DNA from 3 places in the Oerskovia sp. Root22 genome. Region 2 is predicted to be linked to each of the others. Evidence: predicted binding sites of a transcription regulator. Region 2 holds the regulator's gene; each other region holds the start of a gene.
The links. Region 2 encodes LexA, which represses DNA repair genes until DNA is damaged. Its sites were predicted from a motif close to TCGAACANNTGTTCGA; they were not measured.

Region 1 (7,835 bases), on a different contig from region 2:
GCGGACTTCCGCACGAGGTCGAGCGTCTCGTCGCTCGGGGTGCCGGGCAGCCCGACGACGATGTTCTTGCCCTGGCTGGTGATCTCGGCCTCGGTGACTCCCGAGGAGTCGACACGCTGGCGGATCACGTTGATCGCCTGCTGGATCGTCTCGTCGGTGACCTGCCCCTCGGAGGCGATCGGCGTCAGGATGATCTGCGTGCCGCCCTCCAGGTCGAGGGCGAGTCCGGGCGTGGTGCTCGCGTCCGACCACTTGGTGCCGGCGAAGATCGACGCGAACAACGCGACGATCAGTACAGCGAGGATCACCAGGGTACGTACGGGCCTGGCGCGTCGTGTGTTGGAGGTGGCCAACTATCCGTCTCTTCTCGTGCGCGCGACATCGAGCGTGCGATGACGCGGATCGACGTCGCGCCCCGGGATCGGGGCGCGACGTGTGTCACTTGCTGTCGGTGCCGTCGTCCCGCTTGTCCCCCGGCTTGTCCGTCAGTCCGGACAGGTCGTCCGGGACGTCGAGCACGTCGTCGACCGTCGAGGTCGAGTCGGTGTCCCCCAGGACCGAGCCGTCCTCGTCGTCCTCTGCCGGGTCCTCGGCGACGGGCGGCTCGACGAGCTTGGCGATCGCTGCCCGCAGCCAGCGGGACTGGTTGCCGGGGGTGGACTCGATCGTGATGATGTCCTTCTCCTCGTCGACCGCGACGATGGTGCCGAACAGGCCCGAACCGGTCATGACCTCCTGGCCGGGGGCCAGGTTGGTCCGGAAGGCTGCTGCTTCCTTCTGGGCCTTGCGCGACCGGCTGGTCATGAGGAACATCGCACCTGCGGCGAGGGCGAGGATGAGGATGAGACTGAAGTCCATGACGGGGTAACCGATTCCTGTTCTGTGCTGGGATCTGCGCGGCAGTCTAGGCGCACGCGTACGGATCACCAACGAACCGTACGACCGTGGAGTTCCGCCGCTCAGACTCCCCCAGTCTAGGCCCCGGTGTCGAACAGGGTTCGCCCCGTCCGTCCCGAGCCGTTCCGTCCCCCTGTCAGGCCGCCCGGGCCGCGGGGCGCGAGGGGGTCGGGGGGTGTGAGCCCGAGGTGCGCCCAGGCGGCCGCGGTCGCGACGCGCCCGCGCGGGGTGCGCCCGATCAGCCCTTCGCGCACGAGGAACGGCTCGACGACGGTCTCGACGGTCTCCGCCTCCTCGCCCACGGTCACGGCCAGGGTGCTCAGCCCCACGGGGCCGCCGTTGAAGCGCGTGCACAGCGCGCCGAGCACGGCCCGGTCGAGGCGGTCCATGCCGAGCTCGTCGACCTCGTAGACCTCGAGCGCCGCCCGCGCGGCCCGCAGGTCCAGCGAGCCGTCGCCGCGCACCTGGGCCCAGTCGCGCACGCGGCGCAGCAGGCGGTTGGCGATGCGGGGGGTGCCGCGCGAGCGGCCGGCGATCTCGTGGGCGGCGTCGGCGTCGAGCCGGACGCCGAGCAGGCCGGCCGAGCGGACCAGGACGCGTTGGAGCTCGTCGGGCGAGTAGAAGTCGAGGTGCCCGGTGAACCCGAACCGGTCGCGCAGCGGCGCGGGCAGCAGCCCGGCGCGCGTGGTGGCGCCCACGACCGTGAACGGCGGCAGGGCCAGCGGGATCGCGCTCGCCCCCGCTCCCTTGCCCACGACCACGTCGACCCGGAAGTCCTCCATGGCGACGTAGAGCAGCTCCTCGGCGGGGCGCGCGAGCCGGTGGATCTCGTCGATGAACAGGACCTCGCCCTCCTCGAGGGAGGACAGGACCGCGGCGAGGTCGCCCGCGTGCTGGATCGCGGGGCCCGACGTCACCCGCAGGGACGCGCCGAGCTCGGCCGCGATGATCATGGCGAGGGTTGTCTTGCCGAGCCCGGGAGGGCCCGAGAGCAGGACGTGGTCGGGGGTCGCTCCGCGGGCCAGCGCGGCCTGCAGCACCAGGGAGAGCTGGTCGCGCACGACGAGCTGGCCGACGAACTCCTCGAGCCGCCGGGGACGCAGCGCGGCCTCGGCCGCGCGCTCGAGGTCGTCCGCGGCCGGCGCCACGATCCGCTCGGACGTGAAGGGCTCCTCGCCCTCGGCGTACCCGACCCGGTCGAAGTCACCCACGGGGGCCGCCCAGGACGCGCAGCGAGGCGCGCAGGGCGCCGGCGATCTCGTCGGGGGCGACGACGTCGACGCCGGCCTGGGCCAGGACCGTGGCGAGCGCGTCCTCGGCGGCCTTGGGGTTCCAGCCGAGCCCCACGAGCGCCTGGACGACCTGGTCGCGCTGGTCGTCGACCACGGCGGCGCCCGTGCCTGCCGCCTCCTCGGCGGTCCCGTCGCCGGTGCCCGTGGGGGCCCCGAGCCTGTCGCCGAGCTCGAGCGCGATGCGCTGGGCGCCCTTGCGCCCGATACCGGGCACGCGCATGAGCGCGGCGATGTCCTCGGAGGCCACGGCGCGGCGCAGGGCGTCGGGCGTGTGGACAGCGAGCATCGCCAGGGCCAGGCGCGGGCCGACGCCGCTGACGGTCTGCACGGCCTCGAAGACGGTGCGCTCGTCGTCGTCGGCGAACCCGAACAGGGTGAACGAGTCCTCGCGCACGACCATGCTCGTGGACAGGCGGGCCGCCTCGCCCACGCGCAGCGTGGACAGGGTCGCGGGGGTCGCGTGCACGAGGTACCCCACGGCTCCCCCGGCGCCGCCCACCTCGATGACAGCGCGGTCCAGGCGGACGTTCGCCACCGTTCCCGACAGCGAAGCGATCACTGTGCCTCCATGCATCCTCGCGGGCCCCGGCCGCGCGCGACCGATCCCGAACACCTGTACGAAACTGCGGCCACTCTAGCAACGGGCGGGCGTGCGCCCGGGTGAGCCTCGCCGTCGGGCACCTCGACGCACCGCGCTCCCCCGGCACGTGCCCCTGCCGCGGGCACCTAGCGGCGCGGGCCGCGCGAGGCCTGCTCTGCCGCGGCCCACGCCCGCTGGGCAGGGGTGAGCTGGTGGCGGTCGCCGCCCTGCAGCGCGCCCGCGGGGCGCCACATGTGGCAGATCGCCAGCGCCAGGGCGTCGGCGGCGTCCGCGGGCTTGGGCAGCTCGGCCAGGCCCAGGATGCGCGCGACCATGCGCTGGACCTGGACCTTGTCCGCCCGGCCCGTGCCGGTCACGGCCGCCTTGACCTCGCTGGGGGTGTGCATCGCGACCGGGACCCCGCGCCGGGCCGCGGCGACCATCGCGAGCCCCGCGACCTGCGCGGTGCCCATGACGGTGCTCACGTTGTGCTGGGCGAAGACCCGCTCGACGGCCACGACGTCCGGGACGTGCTCGTCCATCCAGGCGTCCAGGCGCTGGGAGATCGTGAGCAGGCGCAGGTCCACCGACATGTCCGGGGGGCTCTGCAGGACCCCGACCGCGACCATCTGCGCGCGCCGCCCGGGCAACGAGTCGACGACGCCCACGCCGCAGCGGGTCAGGCCTGGGTCCACTCCGAGCACGCGCACGCGCTCACCTTCTCACGCGCCACCCACGACCAAGGGCTCCCACGCGAGCGGTCGCGCGGGAGCCCTTGGTCACACCGGGTGGTGGGTCAGTCGTCGTTCTCGAGCTCGGCCATGACCTCGTCGCTCGCGGTGAAGTTCGCGTAGACGTTCTGCACGTCGTCGCTGTCCTCGAGCGCGTCGATCAGGCGCAGGATCTTGCGGGCGCCCTCGGCGTCGACCTCGACCTCCATGGACGGGTGGAAGACCACGTCCGCGGAGTCGTACTCGATGCCGGCGTCCTGCAGCGCGGTGCGGACCGCGACCAGGTCGGTGGCCTCGGTGAGGACCTCGAACGTGTCGCCCTCGTCCGTGACCTCCTCGCCGCCCGCCTCCAGGACGGCCTCCATCACGTCGTCCTCGGTGGTGCCCTCCTTGGGGACCACGATGACGCCCTTGCGGGAGAACAGGTAGGACACCGAGCCCGGGTCCGCGAGCTGGCCCCCGTTGCGCGTGAACGCGATGCGGACCTCCGCGGCGGCACGGTTCTTGTTGTCCGTGAGGCACTCGACCAGGACGGCGATGCCGCCCGTGCCGTAGCCCTCGTACATGATCGTCTGGTAGTCGGCGCCGCCGGCTTCCTGGCCCGAGCCGCGCTTGAGGGCGCGGTCGATGTTGTCGTTGGGGACCGAGGACTTCTTGGCCTTCTGGACGGCGTCGAAGAGCGTGGGGTTACCGGCGAGGTCCCCGCCGCCCGTGCGGGCCGCGACCTCGATGTTCTTGATGAGCTTGGCGAACAGCTTGCCGCGCTTGGCGTCGATCACGGCCTTCTTGTGCTTGGTCGTAGCCCACTTGGAGTGTCCTGACATACCCCTGTTACTCCTTCACGATTGCGACGAAGAGCTCGTGCACCCGCGCATCGCCCGTGATCTCGGGGTGGAAGGAGGTGGCGAGCAACGTTCCCTGACGTACTGCGACGATTCTACCTGCGTCTTCGCCCGCGCCCGCGGCGGGCACCGCGCCCGGCGCAGCGGGCACGGAGGCGCCCCGGTGGCGCGTGCGCGCCAGGACCTGGACCCCCGGGCCGGCCTGCTCGACCCACGGGGCCCGGATGAACGCGGCGGGCACGGGCCCGCCCGGCACCCCGGTCATCTCCACGGACGACTCGAACGAGTCGACCTGACGCCCGAACGCGTTGCGGCGCACCGTGACGTCCAGGCCACCGAGGGTCTGCTGGTCGTGGGTCGCCCCCAGCACCCGGTCCGCGAGCAGGATCATGCCCGCGCACGAGCCGTACACCGGCAGACCTGCGGCGATCGCGGCCCGCAGCGGGTCGAACAGCTCGAAGATCCGCAGCAGCTTGTCGATCGTCGTCGACTCACCGCCGGGGAGCACGAGGCCGTCGAGCGCGGCGAGCTCGGTGGGGCGCCGCACGGTGACGGCGCGCGCACCGGCCACCTCGAGGGCGGCCACGTGCTCACGGACGTCGCCCTGCAGGGCGAGGACTCCAATGACCGGTTTCACGATCGCCCATCGTACGCGCCGCCCGCCGCGCGGTGCGGGGGTGCCCGACGACGGCGCTCGCGGCCGGAGGGCGGGTGCGGCCCGGACGCGGGGCCGGGTCCGAGCGCCCCGGTCGGGCGCGGCGCGCCTCGGGACGCGGGTGCCGTACGGCACCCGCGTCCTCCGCGCGGTGCGGCGTGGTCGGCTACTCGGTGGCCTCACCGAGGTGGCGGGTCCGTCCGTCCCACCCGTCGAGGAGCGGCTCGAGGAGGTCGGGCAGCCCGGCGGGGAAGACCTCGATGGTGACCTCGCGCAGCTCGGCCAGGGCCCACCAGTGCATCTCGTCGACGACGTCGTGCTCGATCTGGGTCCAGCCCTCGCGCGTCAGGGGCACCGCGGCCTGGGTGCTGGTGATGCGGGCGAGGTAGAAGACCTCGTCCTGGCGGCAGCGTTCGCGGTAGAAGTCGAAGACGGCCGACCGGGTCCACACGGGGCCCTGCAGGTCGGCGGGGTCCAGGCGCAGGCCCGTCTCCTCGAGGACCTCGCGCACGGCGGCGTCACGGTCGCTCTCGCCGGGCTCGATCCCGCCGCCGACCGTGAACCACCAGGACCGCTCGGGCTGGTCGGTGTCGTGGCCGCGGGCGAGCAGGACGCGCCCGGCGTCGTCGAGCAGCAGGACGCGCGCCCCGCGCCGGTGGCGCATGCCGTCGGCGCCCAGGACCCAGTCGGGTCCGAGGGAGCTGGGCGGCCCCGGAGTGGCAGACGCCGCCGGGGCGGGCGCGACGGGTGCGCCCGCCCCGGTCGGGACGCGGCCGGGGGGCCGGCCTGGCGTGCTGGTCATCGTGGGGTCACCGGACCAGCAGCGGGGCGGGAGTCACCAGCCGCGCTCGGCCAGGCGGTGCGGGACGGGGATGTCGTCGACGTTGATGCCGACCATGGCCTCGCCCAGGCCGCGCGAGACGTCCGCGAGCACGGCCGGGTCGTCGTAGAACGTGGTGGCCTTGACGATCGCCGCGGCGCGCTGGGCGGGGTTGCCGGACTTGAAGATGCCCGAGCCGACGAACACGCCCTCCGCGCCGAGCTGCATCATCATCGCCGCGTCGGCCGGGGTCGCGATGCCGCCCGCGGTGAACATGACCACGGGCAGCTTGCCCGTGGCCGCGATCTCCTTGACGAGCTCGTACGGGGCCTGGAGCTCCTTGGCCGCGACGAACAGCTCGTCCTCGGGCAGGGAGGTCAGGCGGCGGATCTCGCCGCGGATGGTGCGCATGTGCGTGGTCGCGTTGGACACGTCGCCCGTGCCGGCCTCGCCCTTGGAGCGGATCATGGCCGCGCCCTCGGTGATGCGACGCAGGGCCTCGCCCAGGTTGGTCGCCCCGCACACGAACGGCGCGTCGAACGCCCACTTGTCGATGTGGTTGGCGTAGTCGGCCGGGGTCAGGACCTCGGACTCGTCGATGTAGTCGACGCCGAGGGCCTGCAGCACCTGGGCCTCGACGAAGTGGCCGATGCGCGCCTTGGCCATGACGGGGATCGAGACCGCGGCGATGATGCCGTCGATCATGTCGGGGTCGCTCATGCGCGAGACCCCGCCCTGGGCGCGGATGTCGGCCGGGACGCGCTCGAGGGCCATGACGGCCACCGCGCCCGCGTCCTCGGCGATCTTGGCCTGCTCGGGCGTGACGACGTCCATGATGACGCCGCCCTTGAGCATCTCGGCCATGCCGCGCTTGACCTTGGCCGAGCCGACGACGTCGCCGGTCACCTGGGGGCTGTTCTCGCCGGAATTCTCCACGGACACCGCGAAACCTCACATCTTCACGTTGGGACGCGCGAACAGGGGTCACGCTCGCGCCGCCGACATGCTTGCACGTCACCGCCCAGTCTACGGAGGTCCGCCCACCCCTCGGGCAGCCCCCCGAACCCGACCGGCCGGTCAGGGGTTGCGGTCGAGCGCGGGCGGCCAGGCGTCGTCGAGCTCGACCGTGACCGGCATGGGCGCGTGCCCGGCGAGCGAGAACGCCCGGGCGTACCAGGTGCGGCGCAGGCGCTGGGTCTGGGCCACGGCCTCGTTGTGGAAGCGACGCGCGATCTGCGCCCGGTACCAGGCCCCGGCCAGCGCCGCGAGTAGCTCGGCACCCACGGGCGAGGCACGGATCTCCCGTACCTCCTCGGGGTCCTCCAGGGCCGCGCGCAACGTCGCCGACAGGTCGCTCTCCGCCCGCGCCCGCTCGGCGCCCACCCCCGCCAGCAGGCGAGGCGCCCGCGCGAGCGAGGAGGCGCCGTCGGGCCCGGCGGCGGACCCCGGCGAGGCCACCAGCTCGGCCAGGCCCGGGACCACGGACGCGACCTCGCGCGTGCGCAGGTCGTCGTCCAGCACCTCGTACGCCGCCTCCGCGACCAGGACCGAGCTCGCCGGGTCCAGTTCCCCCGCCCCCGCCAGGTCCAGCGCCGCCGACGCCCGCCGCTCCAGCTGCGCGTCCAACGCCAGGCGCGAGGCCATGACCTTGCGGTGCAACCGGTCCAGACGCGAGGCAGCCACCCACAGGGCCCACCCCGCGACCAGGACCACGGCCACCACGATGATGGCGATCTCCGACCACGTCACGACGGGTTCCTCTCCTGCTCAGCACGGGGCCACAACCCCAGCCGACGACCACCGCGCAACGACGCCGGATCCTCGTGCACCGGGATCACCGCGTCCGAGGCCGCCAACGCCATCTCGTACACCGCGAGCACCTCCGCGGTCACCGTCGACCAGTCGAACCGGCGCACGAACGAGATCGCCCGCTCGCAGTACCGCTCCCGGCCCGCCGGGTCCGCCAGGACCCGCAGCACCGTGTCCGCCAACGCGACCGAGTCCCCCACCGGGAACAA
Region 2 (7,835 bases):
ACGAAGGGACCGCACCCGTGGGTGCGGTCCCTTCGTCGTCACGGGCGGGCCGGGCAGTGCCCGGCAGCCGCTCAGCCGGACTTGCGGCGGAACGTGCGCTGCACAGGTCCGACGGTCTCCGAACCGTGCACGGTGCCCGTGTTCGAGCCCCCGTCCGCGGTGCGGTGGCTCGCGGCGTTCTTGCGGTCCAGCGCCTCGCGGAACTTCGCCTTCGCGTCCTCGCTGGGCGTGGTCGCTGGTGTCTCGTCCTTCGACGTCGTCATCGGCGGGCCTCCTTGCTCTCGGTGGAACGGGTACGCCTGGGGGCGCTCCCCTGCCCCCAGCCTGGCGTACGCCGATCGGTAACGCCAGCGAATACGACCGGGTACGGTCGAGACATGTCGCACAAAACACCGACGGGCACCGCCGACATGACGTACCGGCGCGCCGGGAGCTCCGGCCTGACCCTGCCTACCCTCTCCCTGGGTCTGTGGCAGAACTTCGGGGACTCCACGCCGTTCGCCGCTCAGCGCGAGCTCGTGCTGCACGCCTACGAGCGGGGTGTCGTCCACTTCGACCTCGCGAACAACTACGGCCCTCCTCCCGGGTCGGCCGAGGCCGGGTTCGGCCGCCTGCTCGCGACGGACCTGCGGGGACACCGTGACGAGCTCCTCCTCTCGACCAAGGCCGGCTACCGCATGGGCCCTGGCCCGTACGGCGAAGGCGGCTCGCGCAAGTACCTGCTGTCCTCGCTCGACGCCTCGCTGCGTCGACTGGGACTCGACCACGTGGACGTCTTCTACTCCCACCGGTTCGACCCCGCGACACCGCTGCGCGAGACGGTCGGCGCCCTCGCCACCGCCGTGGCCTCGGGACGCGCCCGGTACGCCGCGATCTCGTCCTACTCGGCCCGTCGCACCGCGCAGGCCCTCGAGATCGCCGCGGACCTGGGCCTGCCCCTGGTCCTGCACCAGCCGTCCTACTCGATCCTCAACCGCTGGATCGAGGAGCCAGGGCCCGACGGACGGACGCTGCTCGACGTCGCCGGCGACGCGGGAACCGGCCTCATCGTCTTCTCGCCCCTGGCCCAGGGCATGCTGACCGACCGCTACCTCGACGGCGTGCCGGAGGGGTCTCGCGCCGCGCGCGGAGTGTCGCTGCGCACCGAGCTCCTCTCGCCGGAGAACCTCGCCCGGGTCCGCACGCTGCGGGAGATCGCGTCGGGCCGCGGCGAGTCGCTGCCACGGATGGCGCTCGCCTGGACGCTCCGGGACCCGCGGGTGACCTCGGTCCTCGTGGGGGCGCGCACGACGGCCCAGCTCGACGAGAACCTGCGAGCGCTCGACGCCGTCCCGTTCTCCCCCGCGGAGCTCGCGGCGATCGACGCGGTGTCGCTCGAAACGGCCCCGGACGGCACGTCGCGCCCGCTCGACACCGGCATCAACATCTGGGCCGACCGGTCGAGCAGGCTCTGAGCACACTCCGTCCCGTCCCGGTCCGCGCCGACGGAGCACGGGACGCATCGTCCGCGCCGACCAAGCGCGGCACGCGTGGCGCGCGAGCACGGCGCCACGCCCGGCTCAGGCCAGGTGCGAGGCCTCCCCCGCGGGCGCGGGGTCCTGCTCGACGTCGATCCCCTCGGAGCCGTCGCGTCCGCGCACCGCATCCTCCCGAGCCTCGCGCTCGGCGCGCAGCGAGTTGATCGCGGTCTCGAAGTCCTCGAGCGAGTCGAAGGCCTGGTAGACGCTCGCGAAGCGCAGGTAGGCGACCTCGTCGAGCTCGCGCAGCGGGCCGAGGATGGCCAGGCCGATCTCGTAGGCGTCGAGCTCGGCGCTGCCGCCGGCCCGCAGCGACTCCTCGACGCGCTGGGCCAGCACCGCGAGGTCGTCCTCGTTGACCGGTCGCCCCTGGCAGGCCTTGCGCACGCCCGTCACGATCTTCTCCCGGCTGAACGGCTCGGTCACCCCCGAACGCTTGACCACGGACAGGCTCGCGGTCTCGATCGTGGTGAAGCGCCGGTTGCACGCGGGGCACTGGCGGCGACGGCGGATCGATGCCCCGTCGTCGGAGGTCCGTGAGTCGACGACCCGAGAGTCCGCGTGCCGGCAGAACGGACAGTGCATGGGAAAGGTCTCCTGTGCTGGTCGGCCTGGCTCCGGAGCGGCCGCTCCGGAGGTGCGCCCCGAACGTACGTCGCCCGCTCGGCGACATGCAAGGCGCCCCGCCCCGGGCATCGGTCACAAACGGAGAACGGAGGTGGCCGGCAACCGGCCACCTCCGTCGGGACGCCCCCGTCCCCATCTCACGTCCGCGACTCGCCTCGCAGACGTCGACGCAACTGCGGAGACGCGGCAGTGCGCGCCTCCTCCCCACCGACCGACCCCCCAGCCGGGTTGGTGAGGCAGTACTAACTTAGGGGAACCTAAGGGCAGTGCGCAACCCCTGTCTCACACGCAAACCTGCCGAGACGCGGCACCAGAGCCCCGGCGAGCGCTGGCCTGAACCGCCGGAGCAGCCCGTCACCCCTCGCCCACCGGGAGCAGCAGCTGCTGCCCGACCTCGAGACTGGCCGACGAGAGCCCGTTGAGGGCCATCAGCTCGTCGACGACGTCACGCACGTCCCGGTCGCCCCCGGCCAGCGCTGCGGCGTGCTGCCAGAGCGTCTCGCCGGCCTGGACCGCGTGCACCGTGACCTCGCGCGGCTCCCCCGGGCCCGAGGCGAAGGCCTTGCCGCCCCACAGCACGACGAGCGCCATGAGCCCGAGGACGAGCGCCGTCAGGACGACCCGACCGCGGAGCGTGAGACGGAGGGGACCCTCCGACGCCGGCATCGGCACGGACGCCTGACGCCTCGCCGTACGCCACTCGTCCATCGACACCACTGCGCTCATGTCCACTCCTTCGCCAGGGGTGCCCGAACCGCCTTCCCCGGTCGGTTCGAACACCTGTACGTCGAACATCTGTACGATTTCTATCACCGACTGCACGCGTTGTCGAGACATGCTCGAACATGTGTTTGATTCGTGTCGCGTGGTGACCTACCCTGGACCTGTACCGGTCGTCCGATATGTCGGGCCCCTTCGGGGCGCGCGCAGGCGGCCGGGAGCTCTACCAGGAGGAGGCGGCGCCGCTCTCGGCGCACCCTCCGCAGGACAAGGACCGGAACGGCCGAGCAGGGCGGAGACGACGATGGCGGGACGGGTGGCCGACACCACGGGCAGGCTCGCGAAGGTGCACGAGCTCCCCGACCCTGCGACGGGCGGGGACGGGCTCACTGCGCGTCAGCGCCTGGTCCTCGAGACGATCCGGTCGTCGGTCGAGCAGCGCGGCTACCCGCCGAGCATGCGCGAGATCGGCGAGGCCGTCGGCCTGACCAGCCCGTCGAGCGTCAAGCACCAGCTGACGACGCTCGAGCGCAAGGGCTACCTGCGCCGCGACCCGAATCGTCCTCGGGCCATCGAGGTCGTCCAGACCGACGACTCGCGCGGGATCAGGGCTCTGCCAGGCAGCGGCTTCCCGCGCGTGGAGGGCGTGGATCCCGCCGAGGAGTCCCCCGAGCGCCCCACCCCGTCGTACGTCCCCGTCGTGGGGCGCATCGCGGCCGGTGGCCCCATCCTCGCGGAGCAGGTCGTCGAGGACGTGTTCCCGCTGCCCCGCCAGCTCGTGGGCGACGGTGAGCTCTTCCTGCTGCGCGTGTCGGGAGACTCCATGATCGACGCAGCGATCTGCGACGGCGACTGGGTCGTCGTCCGTCGCCAGCCCGTCGCGGAGAACGGTGAGATCGTGGCCGCGATGATCGACGGCGAGGCGACCGTCAAGACCTTCAAGCGCATCGACGGGCACGTGTGGCTCATGCCGCACAACGAGGCGTACCGCCCGCTGTCCGGCGACGACGCGCAGGTCCTCGGCCGCGTCGTCTCGGTCCTGCGCAGCCTCTGACCTGCTCGCCTCTCGACGCCCCTGTTCCTGCACGACGAAGGGGACGGCCGCACCGGCCGTCCCCTTCGTCGTGCCCCGGGCACCGCCTGTCGGCGGTCCTCGGCCCCCTCGCGGGAGTCAGCTCTGGCGCGTCACAGCCCGAAGCTCTTCGCGACCGCGCGCACCGAGTCCGCGGACGAGCGCAGCCCGGCGAGCTCGATGTCGGACAGCGGGACCTCGATCCGCTCCCCGCACCCTCGCCGCTCCAGCAGCGACGGCACGGACAGGCACACGTCGCTGATCCCGTGGAAGTCGTCGAGGAGCGAGGAGACGGGCAGGACGCGGTGCTCGTCGTCGAGGATCGCCTCGATGATGCGGGTGGCGGCGAGCGCGACCGCATAGTTGGTCGCGCCCTTGCCCTCGATGATGCGGTAGGCCGACTGCACGACCTCGTGCGCGATGTCCTCACGCACCTCGGCGGTGAGCGGCCCACGGCCCGTGAGCCCCTGCCAGTCGAGCAGCGGCACGCCGCTGATGGTCGCCGAGCTCCAGAGCGGGATCTCGCTGTCGCCGTGCTCGCCCGCGATGTAGGCGTGGACGTTCTGCACCGCGACACCGCAGTGCTGCGCGACCAGGAAGCGCAGGCGGGAGGAGTCCAGGACAGTCCCGCTGCCGAAGAGCTGGTTGGACGGCAGCCCCGAGTACTTGAGCGCCGCGTACGTCACGACGTCGACCGGGTTGGTCACCATGATGTAGATCGCGTTGGGCGCGACCTCGACGAGCCCCGGCAGGATGTTGCGGACCAGGGAGATGGTCGCCCCCGCGAGGTCCAGGCGCGTCTGCCCGGGCTTCTGCTTGGCGCCCGCGGTGAAGACGACGACGTCGGCGTCGGCGCACACCGCGACGTCGTCGGAGCCCTCGACCTTGGCCATGGGCATGAACTGGATGCCGTGCTGGAGGTCGAGGACCTCGGCCTCCACCTTGGTCTTGTTGATGTCGAGGAGGCTCACGGTGTGAGCGGCCCCTCGCATGAGCGCCGCGTAGGCGAGGGTCGATCCGACGGAACCTGCGCCGACGATCGCGAGCTTGGTGGTACGGGCGGGCACTGTGCCTCCTGGACGTTGTGCGACGGACCTCGAGCCTCCGCCGGACGGAGACCGCGTCCACCGCGTGGACTGCCGGGTCTCAGCCTAGGGCGGAGAGGCGCTCGAGCGCAGAGAGGACGACACGTCGGTCGGTCGTGGTCCAGAAGTCCGGCATCGACTTGGTCAGGTAGGAACCGTAGCGAGCCGTCGCGAGGCGCGGGTCGAGGACGGCGACGACACCGCGGTCCGCGGTCGACCGGATGAGCCGCCCTGCACCCTGGGCGAGCAGCAGCGCCGCATGGTTGGCCGAGACCTGCATGAAGCCGTTGCCCCCCGCGGCCTCCACTGCGCGGGCGCGGGCCGACTTCACCGGGTCGTCGGGCCGGGGGAACGGGATCCGGTCGATGAGCACGAGCTGACAGCTGGGGCCCGGCACGTCCACGCCCTGCCACAACGAGAGCGTGCCGAACAGGCACGTCTGCGGGTCTGCGGCGAACTCCTTGACGAGCGTGGGCAGCTGGTCGTCGCCCTGGCACAGGACCGGGACGTCGAGCCGTTCGCGCATTGCCTCGGCGACCGCGAGCGCCGCGCGCCGCGACGAGAACAGGCCCAGCGTCCGCCCGCCCGCCGCGGTGATGAGGTCGGCGATCTCGTCGAGCTGCCCGTCGGTGGCCGCCTCGCGGCCGGGCTGGGGCAGGTGCTTGGCGATGTAGAGGATGCCCTGCTGGGGGTAGTCGAACGGGCTGCCGACGTCCAGGCCGCTCCAGGTGGCACCGTCGTCGTCGAGCCCGAGCGAGCGGGCAACGGGGTCGAACGTCCCCCCGAGCGCGAGCGTCGCCGACGTGAAGACGCCCGTGCGCTCGGTCAGGAGGTTGGTTCGGATGAGCCCGGCCACCGCGAGCGGCGCGGCGTGCAGCTTGCTCACGCCGTCCCCGCTCCAGCGGCCGTCCTCGCCGGCGCGCGAGCACCACAGGACGTCGTGCCCCGTGGGGTCCTGCGCCATGCGCTCGGCGATCTCGAAGACCTGGAGCATGGTGGCCTGGGCCATCTTCATCCCGGTGTCCGGCTGCGCCTGGGGCCCGCCCGAGGTGTCCGGCTTGAGCGCGCTGAGCACCGTGCGCGCCGCGTCGCGGACCGCCGCGACGGCCGAGCGCGCGTCGTCGGGCAGGCCGTCCGGGAAGCGCTCCGCGGGCAGCGCGGCGACCACGGTCCCGAACGCGCCGATCGCGAGGTCCAGGTCGGTCGTCTGCACTCCCCCGTGGCGACGTGCGAGCCGCGCGGCGTGCTCGATGATGGGCACCGAGAGGTCCGCGGTCGCAGCGGCCGTGACGCGGTCGCTCAGCTCGTGGGCCTCGTCGACGACGACCACCCCGTGCTCGGGCAGGACGCCGGGCGAGCCCGACGCGGCGATACCGAGCATCGCGTGGTTGGTCACCACGACGTCTGCCTCGCGCGCGCTCGTGCGGGCCTGGTCGGGGAAGCAGTCGTCGATGAGCGGGCACTTGGCCCCCAGGCACTCGAGGGCCGTGACCGAGACCTGCCGCCAGGCCTTGTCCGAGACACCGGGCACCAGGTCGTCGCGGTCCCCCGTCGTGGTCTCCTGGGCCCATTCGCGCAACCGCACGACCTGCTCGCCCAGCGCAGCGGCCCCCGAGGCCGCACCCGGGGCCGGGTGCTCCGCGACGCCCGCGCGCTCACCCCCCGTGGGCAGGTCGAACAGCGTGGGCTCGTCGGCCGGGTAGCCCCCCTCGATCTTGTGCTGGCACAGGTAGTTGTGCCAGCCCTTGAGGAGAGCGATGCGGGGCTCGCGCGGGAGCCTGTCCGCGACGGCCTGGGCGACGAGCGGGAGGTCGCGCGTGATGATCTGGCGCTGGAGCGCGAGGGTCGCGGTCGAGACGATGACCCGCTCGTCCTCGCACACCGCATGGCGCACCGCGGGCACGAGGTAGCCGAGCGACTTCCCGGTGCCGGTGCCCGCCTGGACCAGCAGGTGGTCCGGGCCGCCCGAGCCGTCGATCGCGGTCGCGACGCTCACGGCCATCTGGTGCTGGCCCGCGCGGCGTCCGCCGCCGAGGGCACCGACCGCGAGGTCGAGCAGCTCCTCGACGTCAGGGGTCGCAGAGCCCGTGGTCAGGGTGGTGGTGGTCTCCTCGGGCACCCCGGAAGTCTACGGTGACCCTCCGACACGACGGGCCCGCGGCCGGCGAGGGCCGGGCCGCACGAGGCTCCCGCGAGGCGCCCGGAAGAGCGCCAGACCGCGGCCCCCTGGCACGCGCTGGGGCCCGGCTCCTCTGAGCCCGGGCCCCTGCGCGCTCAGGCGCGGACGGCGACGGCGTGGAGCTCGAGCGCGAGCCCCTCGTCGACCCGGGCGAGCAGGCGCGTGCCCGTCTCGACGTGCTCCTCGAGGTCGATCTCGCCCGTGAGGTGCACGCGGTTGACCAGGTCGCCGCGGTGGTAGGGCACCACGAGGTCGACCGAGACGTCGGGCCGCGGCAGCTCGTCGGAGATGAGCTGGAGCAGGTCGTCGATCCCCTGCCCGGTGTGCGCCGAGACCACGATCGTGCGCCGTTCGCGGCCACGGATGCGCGCCACGACGTCGGGGTCGGCGATGTCGACCTTGTTGAGCACGACGACCTCGAGCACCTGGTCGATGCCCGGGATGTCCGCGAGGACGTGCCGGACCGCGGCGATCTGTCCCTCGGGGTCGGGGTGCGACGCGTCGACCACGTGCAGCAGCAGGTCGGCCTGGCCGACCTCCTCGAGCGTCGAGCGGAACGCCTCGACGAGCTGGTGCGGCAGCGCGCGGACGAACCCGACCGTGTCCGCGAGCGTGTAGACGCGCCCGTCCTCGGT
Region 3 (7,835 bases), on a different contig from region 2:
CTCTTCCCGGCCACGCACTACGTCGCCGGGCCGGAGCGCATGGAGCGGGCGATCACCTCGATCGAGGCGGAGCTCGAGCAGCGGCTGGCCGAGCTCGAGCGGCAGAACAAGCTTCTCGAGGCCCAGCGTCTGCGCATGCGCACCACGTACGACATCGAGATGATGCGCCAGATCGGGTCGTGCTCGGGCATCGAGAACTACTCGCGGCACATCGACGGCCGTGAGGCCGGGACTGCTCCGCACACGCTCCTCGACTACTTCCCCGAGGACTTCCTCCTCGTGATCGACGAGTCGCACGTGACCGTGCCCCAGATCGGGGCCATGTTCGAGGGCGACATGTCGCGCAAGCGCAACCTGGTCGACCACGGGTTCCGCCTGCCCAGCGCCATGGACAACCGGCCGCTGCGCTGGGAGGAGTTCGTCGAACGGATCGGGCAGACGGTCTACCTGTCGGCGACGCCGGGCAAGTACGAGCTCTCGATGTCGGACGGGGTCGTCGAGCAGATCATCCGGCCCACCGGGCTGGTCGACCCGGAGATCGTGGTCAAGCCGACCACGGGTCAGATCGACGACCTGCTCCACGAGATCCGTGAACGGGTCGAGCGCAACGAGCGCGTCCTGGTCACGACGCTCACCAAGAAGATGTCCGAGGACCTCACGGACTACTTCCTGGAGCGGGACGTGCGCGTCCGCTACCTGCACTCCGAGGTGGACACCTTGCGCCGCGTCGAGCTGCTCCGCGAGCTCCGCCTGGGTGAGTACGACGTCCTGGTCGGCATCAACCTGCTCCGCGAGGGGCTGGACCTCCCGGAGGTCTCGCTCGTCGCGATCCTGGACGCGGACAAGGAGGGGTTCCTGCGGTCGGGGACGTCGCTCATCCAGACGATCGGGCGCGCGGCCCGCAACGTCTCGGGCCAGGTGCACATGTACGCCGACAAGATCACCCCGGCCATGGCGCAGGCGATCGAGGAGACCACCCGACGTCGCGAGAAGCAGGTGGCGTACAACCTCGAGCACGGCGTGGACCCCACGCCGCTGCGCAAGAAGATCGCCGACGTCACGGACATGCTGGCGCGCGAGGACATCGACACGCAGGAGCTCCTCGCGGGTGGCTACCGCCAGCCGGGCAAGGGGAAGGCCCCCGTGCCTGGCGGGGCCAAGGCGGGTGCGGCCACCAACCGGCTCGCCGGGGTCGCCGCAGGGGAGCTCGCCGACCTGATCCAGGAGCTGAGCGACCAGATGCACGGGGCGGCCGCCGAGCTCCAGTTCGAGCTCGCGGCGCGCCTGCGCGACGAGATCTCGGGTCTCAAGAAGGAGCTGCGTCAGATGCACTCCGCGACCGCCTGACGGGGATCCGCGTGCCGGCCCCAGGAGCGGGCCGGTTCGAGGGGCGGGATGATCCCGCCGCCCATGACGGTTGTGGAAGGCGTGGGCGACTCGCGGCCGCGATGGCCTATGCTTGCTCGGTTGAAGGGGAGTATTCCCGAACACGGTGATGTCGTCATCACGGTCGACGCAATCGTCGGCCCGGTGTCACCGGTCCAGCACGGCCACCTCTCGCGACCGCCCTCGGGCCGGTCGGTGGTCGTCCACGGGCGGAAGAGACCTTCGGTACTCAGTGCTACGTACCGGAGGTATGTGTGATGGATGTTCCTGTCTGGATGTGGGCCGCGACGATCGGCATCATCGTCGCGATGCTGGCCTTCGACTTCGTGGGTCACGTCCGCACCCCCCACGCCCCGACCCTCAAGGAAGCCTCGTGGTGGTCGGCCGGCTACGTCGGCATCGCGATCCTCTTCGGCGTCGGGATCTGGGCCTACTTCGGCTCGGTCTACGGCGGGGAGTACTTCGCCGGGTACATCACCGAGAAGAGCCTGTCGGTCGACAACCTCTTCGTGTTCGTCCTGATCATGACGAGCTTCCGGGTCCCGCGGCTCTACCAGCAGAAGGTCCTGCTGATCGGCATCACGATCGCCCTGGTCCTGCGCACGATCTTCATCTTCCTGGGCGCCGCGCTCATCGAGAACTTCAGCTGGGTCTTCTACATCTTCGGCGCCTTCCTCATCTACACGGCCTACGCGCAGATCAAGAGCGCGCGGTCGCACGACGAGGAGGAGTACCAGGAGAACGCGGTCCTGCGCCTCACGCGTCGTCTCTTCCCGACGACGGACGCGTACGTCGAGGACAAGATGTTCACGACCATCTCCGGCAAGCGCTACATCACGCCCATGCTCATCGTGATGATCGCGATCGGCAGCGCCGACCTCCTGTTCGCGGTCGACTCGATCCCCGCGATCTTCGGCCTGACGCAGGAGACCTTCCTGGTCTTCGCGGCCAACGCGTTCTCGCTCCTGGGTCTGCGCCAGCTCTACTTCCTCATCGACGGCCTGCTGGACCGTCTCGTCTACCTCGCGTGGGGCCTGGCCGCGATCCTCGGCTTCATCGGGATCAAGCTCCTCATCCACGCGATGCACACCAACGAGATCCCCTTCATCAACGGTGGCGAGCACATCACCTTCCTGCCGGAGATCTCGACCGCCGTCTCGCTCGGCTTCATCGTGGTGACCCTCGCGATCACCACGATCGCGAGCCTCGCGAAGGACCGTAGCGACCGTCGTCGCCTGGAGAAGGAAACCTACTGATGCAGCACGAGCTCCCGTTCTGGTTCGAGGCGGCGTCGCTGACGTCTCTCGTCGTCCTCCTGCTCGTCGACCTGGTGATCGTGGGCCGTCGCCCGCACGTGCCGTCGATGAAGGAGAGCGGCCTGTGGGTGGCGTTCTACGTCGCCCTGGCACTGGTCTTCGGTGGGCTCGTCGCTCTCGTGGGCGGGAGCGCCCCGGCGGTCGAGTTCTACGCGGGCTGGCTCACCGAGTACAGCCTGTCGGTGGACAACCTCTTCGTGTTCGTCATCATCATGACGAGGTTCGCCGTACCCCGTGAGCACCAGCAGAAGGTCCTCATGGTGGGGATCATCGTGGCGCTCGTGCTGCGCGGCGCCTTCATCCTGGCGGGCGCGGCGATCATCGCGCAGTTCGTGTGGGTGTTCTACCTGTTCGGCGCGTTCCTGATCTACACCGCGATCAAGCTGGTCGCGGGCGGGGACGAGCCGGAGGAGTACCAGGAGAACCGGATGATCCGCTCGCTGCGGCGGGTGCTCCCCCTGTCGCAGACGTACGACGGCGGCAGGCTGCGGACCGTGGTCGACGGCAAGAGGCTCTTCACGCCCATGCTCATCGTGTTCCTCGCGATCGGCAGCACGGACCTGCTGTTCGCGTTCGACTCGATCCCCGCGATCTTCGGTCTGACGCAGGACCCGTTCATCGTGTTCACGACGAACGTGTTCGCGCTCATGGGGCTCCGCCAGCTGTACTTCCTGCTGGGGGGTCTCCTGGAGCGCCTGGTCTACCTGCCGATCGGCCTGGCGGTGATCCTGGGCTTCATCGGGGTCAAGCTGATCCTCGAGGCGCTCCACGAGAACACGCTGCCGTTCATCAACGGCGGGCACCACATCGAGGCCGTCCCCACGGTCCCGATCTGGCTCTCGCTCGTGGTGATCGTGGGAGCGCTCGGGGTCACGACGGTCGCGAGCCTGCTGCGCACGCGCGGCCAGGACAAGACGGAGACCGTGCCCGACGACGTCGACGTGGCCTCCTAGTCGGCTCACCCGGCGCACGCTCGGCCCGGTACGCCACGGCCCGCCTCCCCTCGGGGAGGCGGGCCGTCGTGCTGCACGGTCTGGGTCGGGAGCGCGGGCCCGGTCGTGCCGGGCGGGTCCGGGCGCCGCAGGCGGAGCCGCGCGGGCCGTCCCGGGTCAGTTGCGGTCGGACCAGGGGCCGAGCACGGGAACCCAGGGACGGACCGTGCGACGCGTGATGACGTTCTCCCGGGCGAACGGGTCGGCGTCGAGCGTCGCCGCCACTCCGGCCTCGTCGGCGGCCTCGACCAGGAGGAGCGCCCCTGCGGGGTTGGCGACGTCCTGGGCGAGGGGACCGGACGCGAGCAGGGTGCCCTGCTCGAGCAGGTCGCCCAGGAAGGCACGGTGCTCGGGGCGGAACGCGTCGAGGACGGCGGGCTTGTCGGCGTACGTGTAGGTCACGGCGAAGATCGGCATGTCGCTCATTCAAGCACCTCGAACGGCACGGGCCGCCCGTGGTCCGCAGCCGCTGCTACCAGCCTCGTGCGCGCCACTCCTCGAGGTGGGGACGCTCGGTGCCGAGCGTCGTGTCCGCGCCGTGCCCGGGGTAGACCCACGTCGCGTCGTCGAACCTGTCGAAGAGCCTCTCGGTGACGTCGGCGTAGAGGAGTGCGAAGCGTCCAGGGTCCTGCTCGGTGTTGCCCACCCCGCCCGGGAAGAGCGAGTCTCCCGTGAACAGGTGTGCGCGCCCGGGGACGGCCCCGGGTGCGGTGGCGTGCTCGGGCTCGCGGTACGCGAGCGCGACCGACCCAGGTGTGTGGCCGCGCAGGGCGACGACCCCGAGGGTGAGGTGCCCGACGACGAGCGTGTCGCCGTCGTGCAGGGATCTGCCGACGCCGACCTCCGTGGCACGGGTGACGGCATCGGCGTCGGGTTCGCCGACCGCGACCGTGGCTCCCGTGACCGCCACGAGGGACGCGAGCGCGGCGATGTGGTCGCGGTGACGGTGCGTCGTGACGACCATGTCGAGGCGGGCCGAAGGCGAGCCCTCACGGACGAGCTCGGCGAGCCGGTCCGGTTCGGCAGCAGCATCCACCAGGAGCTGGGCTCCGCTCCTCCGGCAGGTCAGGAGGTAGGCGTTGTTGTGCGACGGCCCGACGGCGAGCTTGCGGACCTCGATCTCGTCCAGGACCCGCAGGTCGCTCGGACCTCCGACCGCGACGTCTCCGGTGTATCCCACGAGCCCTCCAGGTTGTTCTGGTCGGTAGCCGGCGGGGTGGCTGAACCGACGGCGCTCGGCTGGTCGTGTGACGAGCCTCTCGTCGAAGTCTGGCACGGCGAGCAGATGGCTCGGAGTGCTGGTCAGGGGCATGGCGCACGCGCCGTCGGCTCGCCGGTCGGGGCGACGCCGGCCGTCCGCGTCTCGAACAGGTGTGCGAATGTCAGGGGCGAGGCATACGATGCTTCGGTGAGCAATCGCCTTGTCATCGCTGGTGCCCGTGAGCACAACCTCCGCAACGTCGACCTCGACCTGCCGAGGGACCAGCTCATCGTCTTCACGGGGCTGTCGGGGTCCGGCAAGTCCTCTCTCGCGTTCGACACGATCTTCGCGGAGGGGCAGCGCCGGTACGTCGAGTCGTTGTCCGCCTACGCCCGTCAGTTCCTGGGGCAGATGGACAAGCCGGACGTCGACTTCATCGAGGGCCTCTCGCCCGCGGTCTCGATCGACCAGAAGTCGACCAACCGCAACCCTCGCTCGACGGTCGGGACCATCACGGAGGTCTACGACTACCTCCGCCTGCTGTTCGCACGCGCCGGGACCCAGCACTGCCCCGTCTGCGGAGAGAAGGTCCAGGCCCAGACGCCGCAGCAGATCGTCGACCGCCTCCTCGAGCTGCCGGAGGGGACTCGCTACCAGGTCCTCGCCCCCGTCGTGCGCGGACGCAAGGGCGAGTACAGCGAGCTCTTCAAGGAGCTCCAGTCCAAGGGGTTCGCGCGTGCCCGCGTCGACGGCGAGGTCGTCCAGCTCACGGACCCGCCCGCGCTCGAGAAGAAGCTCAAGCACGACATCGAGGTCGTGATCGACCGCCTCGTCTCGCGCGAGGGCGTCCAGCGCCGGCTCACGGACTCCGTGGAGACCGCTCTCGGCCTCGCGGGTGGCCTCGTCGTCGTCGAGCTCGTCGACGCGGACGCCGACGACCCGCAGCGCGAGCGCCGGTTCTCCGAGAAGCGTGCGTGCCCCAACGACCACGAGCTCACGCTCGACGAGATCGAGCCGCGTACCTTCTCGTTCAACGCGCCCTACGGGGCGTGCCCCGAGTGCACGGGCATCGGGTTCCGGCTCGAGGTGGACCCGGACCTGGTGATCCCGGACGACGAGAAGTCGCTCGCCGAGGGAGCCGTCGCTCCCTGGGCCCAGATCTCCTCCGAGTACTTCAACCGCGTCCTGACCGCTCTCGCCTCGGACCTGGGGTTCTCCATGGACGTGCCCTGGCGCGCGCTGCCGCAGCGCGCGCAGCAGGCCGTCCTCTACGGCCAGAACCACGAGGTCCACGTCCGCTACAAGAACCGCTGGGGCCGCGAGCGTCAGTACTCGACCGGCTTCGAGGGCGTCGTGACCTTCCTGGAGCGCCGTCACGGCGAGACCGAGTCGGAGTGGTCCAAGGAGAAGTACGAGGCGTACATGCGCGAGACGCCGTGCCCCGTCTGCCAGGGCACGCGCCTCAAGCCCGAGGTCCTCGCGGTCAAGGTCGGCGACAAGTCGATCGCCGAGGTCTGCCGCCTGCCGCTGCGCGAGGCCGCGGCCTTCCTCGGCTCGCTCGAGCTCGGCACACGCCAGAAGGCCATCGCGACCGAGGTGCTCAAGGAGATCGACGCCCGCCTGGGCTTCCTGCTCGACGTGGGCCTCGACTACCTCTCGCTCGAGCGCCCCGCCGGGACCCTCTCGGGCGGTGAGGCGCAGCGCATCCGGCTCGCGACGCAGATCGGCTCGGGGCTCGTCGGCGTGCTGTACGTCCTCGACGAGCCGAGCATCGGTCTGCACCAGCGGGACAACCGGCGGCTCATCGACACGCTCACCCGGCTCCGCGACCTGGGCAACACGCTCATCGTCGTCGAGCACGACGAGGACACCATCCGTGCCGCCGACTGGATCGTGGACATCGGCCCCGGGGCGGGGGAGCACGGCGGGCGCGTGATCCACTCGGGCGACTACGCGGGACTCCTCGAGGCCCCCGAGTCCGTCACGGGTGCCTACCTCGCCGGGCGCCGCAGCATCCCCCTGCCGGCGACGCGTCGTCCCGTGGACAAGAGCCGTCAGGTCACGGTCATCGGTGCGCGCGAGCACAACCTCGAGGGCATCGACGTGAGCTTCCCGCTCGGCACGCTGACCGCGGTCACGGGGGTCTCTGGCTCGGGCAAGTCCACGCTCGTCAACTCGATCCTCTACACGGTGCTCGCGAACGAGCTCAACGGGGCACGGCAGGTCGCCGGCCGGCACCGACGCATCACCGGGCTCGAGAACCTCGACAAGGTGGTCCACGTCGACCAGGGGCCCATCGGGCGCACGCCGCGGTCCAACCCTGCGACGTACACGGGGGTCTGGGACCACGTCCGCAAGCTCTTCGCGGAGACCAGCGAGGCCAAGGTGCGGGGTTACACACCCGGCCGGTTCTCGTTCAACGTCAAGGGCGGGCGCTGCGAGGCGTGCTCGGGCGACGGGACCATCAAGATCGAGATGAACTTCCTGCCGGACGTCTACGTCCCGTGCGAGGTCTGCCACGGTGCCCGCTACAACCGCGAGACGCTCGAGGTGCACTTCAAGGGCAAGACCGTCGCCGACGTCCTCGACATGCCCATCGAGGAGGCGTCGGAGTTCTTCGCCGCGGTGCCCACGATCTCGCGGCATCTCAAGACGCTCTCCGAGGTCGGTCTGGGGTACGTGCGCCTGGGACAGCCCGCGCCTACGCTCTCGGGCGGCGAGGCGCAGCGCGTCAAGCTGGCCAGCGAGCTGCAGAAGCGCTCGACGGGCCGCACCATCTACGTGCTGGACGAGCCCACGACGGGACTGCACTTCGAGGACATCCGCAAGCTCCTCGCGGTGCTCCAGTCGCTCGTGGACAAGGGCAACTCGGTGCTCGTGATCGAGCACAACCTGGACGTCATCAAGAACGCCGACTGGGTCATCGACATGGGTCCTGAG

Region 1: the regulator LexA is predicted to act here: its motif matches at 2,795-2,810, upstream of ruvA (Holliday junction branch migration protein RuvA).
Region 3: the regulator LexA is predicted to act here: its motif matches at 5,058-5,073, upstream of uvrA (excinuclease ABC subunit UvrA).

What each region holds. Positions count from the first base shown of each region.
Region 1 covers NZ_LMIL01000009.1:547,280-555,114, reverse strand. Annotated here, with positions in the region: gene secD (protein translocase subunit SecD) at 1-308, opposite strand, end outside; gene yajC (preprotein translocase subunit YajC) at 439-858, opposite strand; gene ruvB (Holliday junction branch migration DNA helicase RuvB) at 975-2,048, opposite strand; gene ruvA (Holliday junction branch migration protein RuvA) at 2,101-2,748, opposite strand; gene ruvC (crossover junction endodeoxyribonuclease RuvC) at 2,916-3,479, opposite strand; gene ASE15_RS12940 (YebC/PmpR family DNA-binding transcriptional regulator) at 3,566-4,324, opposite strand; gene pdxT (pyridoxal 5'-phosphate synthase glutaminase subunit PdxT) at 4,332-4,982, opposite strand; gene ASE15_RS12930 (NUDIX hydrolase) at 5,164-5,799, opposite strand; gene pdxS (pyridoxal 5'-phosphate synthase lyase subunit PdxS) at 5,833-6,759, opposite strand; gene ASE15_RS12920 (hypothetical protein) at 6,895-7,566, opposite strand; gene ASE15_RS12915 (glycosyltransferase family 4 protein) at 7,563-7,835, opposite strand, start outside.
Region 2 covers NZ_LMIL01000007.1:100,253-108,087, forward strand. Annotated here, with positions in the region: gene ASE15_RS05300 (DUF5302 domain-containing protein) at 72-263, opposite strand; gene ASE15_RS05305 (aldo/keto reductase) at 378-1,454, shown strand; gene nrdR (transcriptional regulator NrdR) at 1,560-2,102, opposite strand; gene ASE15_RS05315 (LysM peptidoglycan-binding domain-containing protein) at 2,499-2,870, opposite strand; gene lexA (transcriptional repressor LexA) at 3,169-3,918, shown strand; gene ASE15_RS05325 (L-lactate dehydrogenase) at 4,050-5,003, opposite strand; gene ASE15_RS05330 (ATP-dependent DNA helicase) at 5,083-7,140, opposite strand; gene hflX (GTPase HflX) at 7,296-7,835, opposite strand, start outside.
Region 3 covers NZ_LMIL01000004.1:44,074-51,908, reverse strand. Annotated here, with positions in the region: gene uvrB (excinuclease ABC subunit UvrB) at 1-1,347, shown strand, start outside; gene ASE15_RS04605 (TerC family protein) at 1,644-2,642, shown strand; gene ASE15_RS04600 (TerC family protein) at 2,642-3,655, shown strand; gene ASE15_RS04595 (YciI family protein) at 3,812-4,120, opposite strand; gene ASE15_RS04590 (MBL fold metallo-hydrolase) at 4,167-4,874, opposite strand; gene uvrA (excinuclease ABC subunit UvrA) at 5,103-7,835, shown strand, end outside.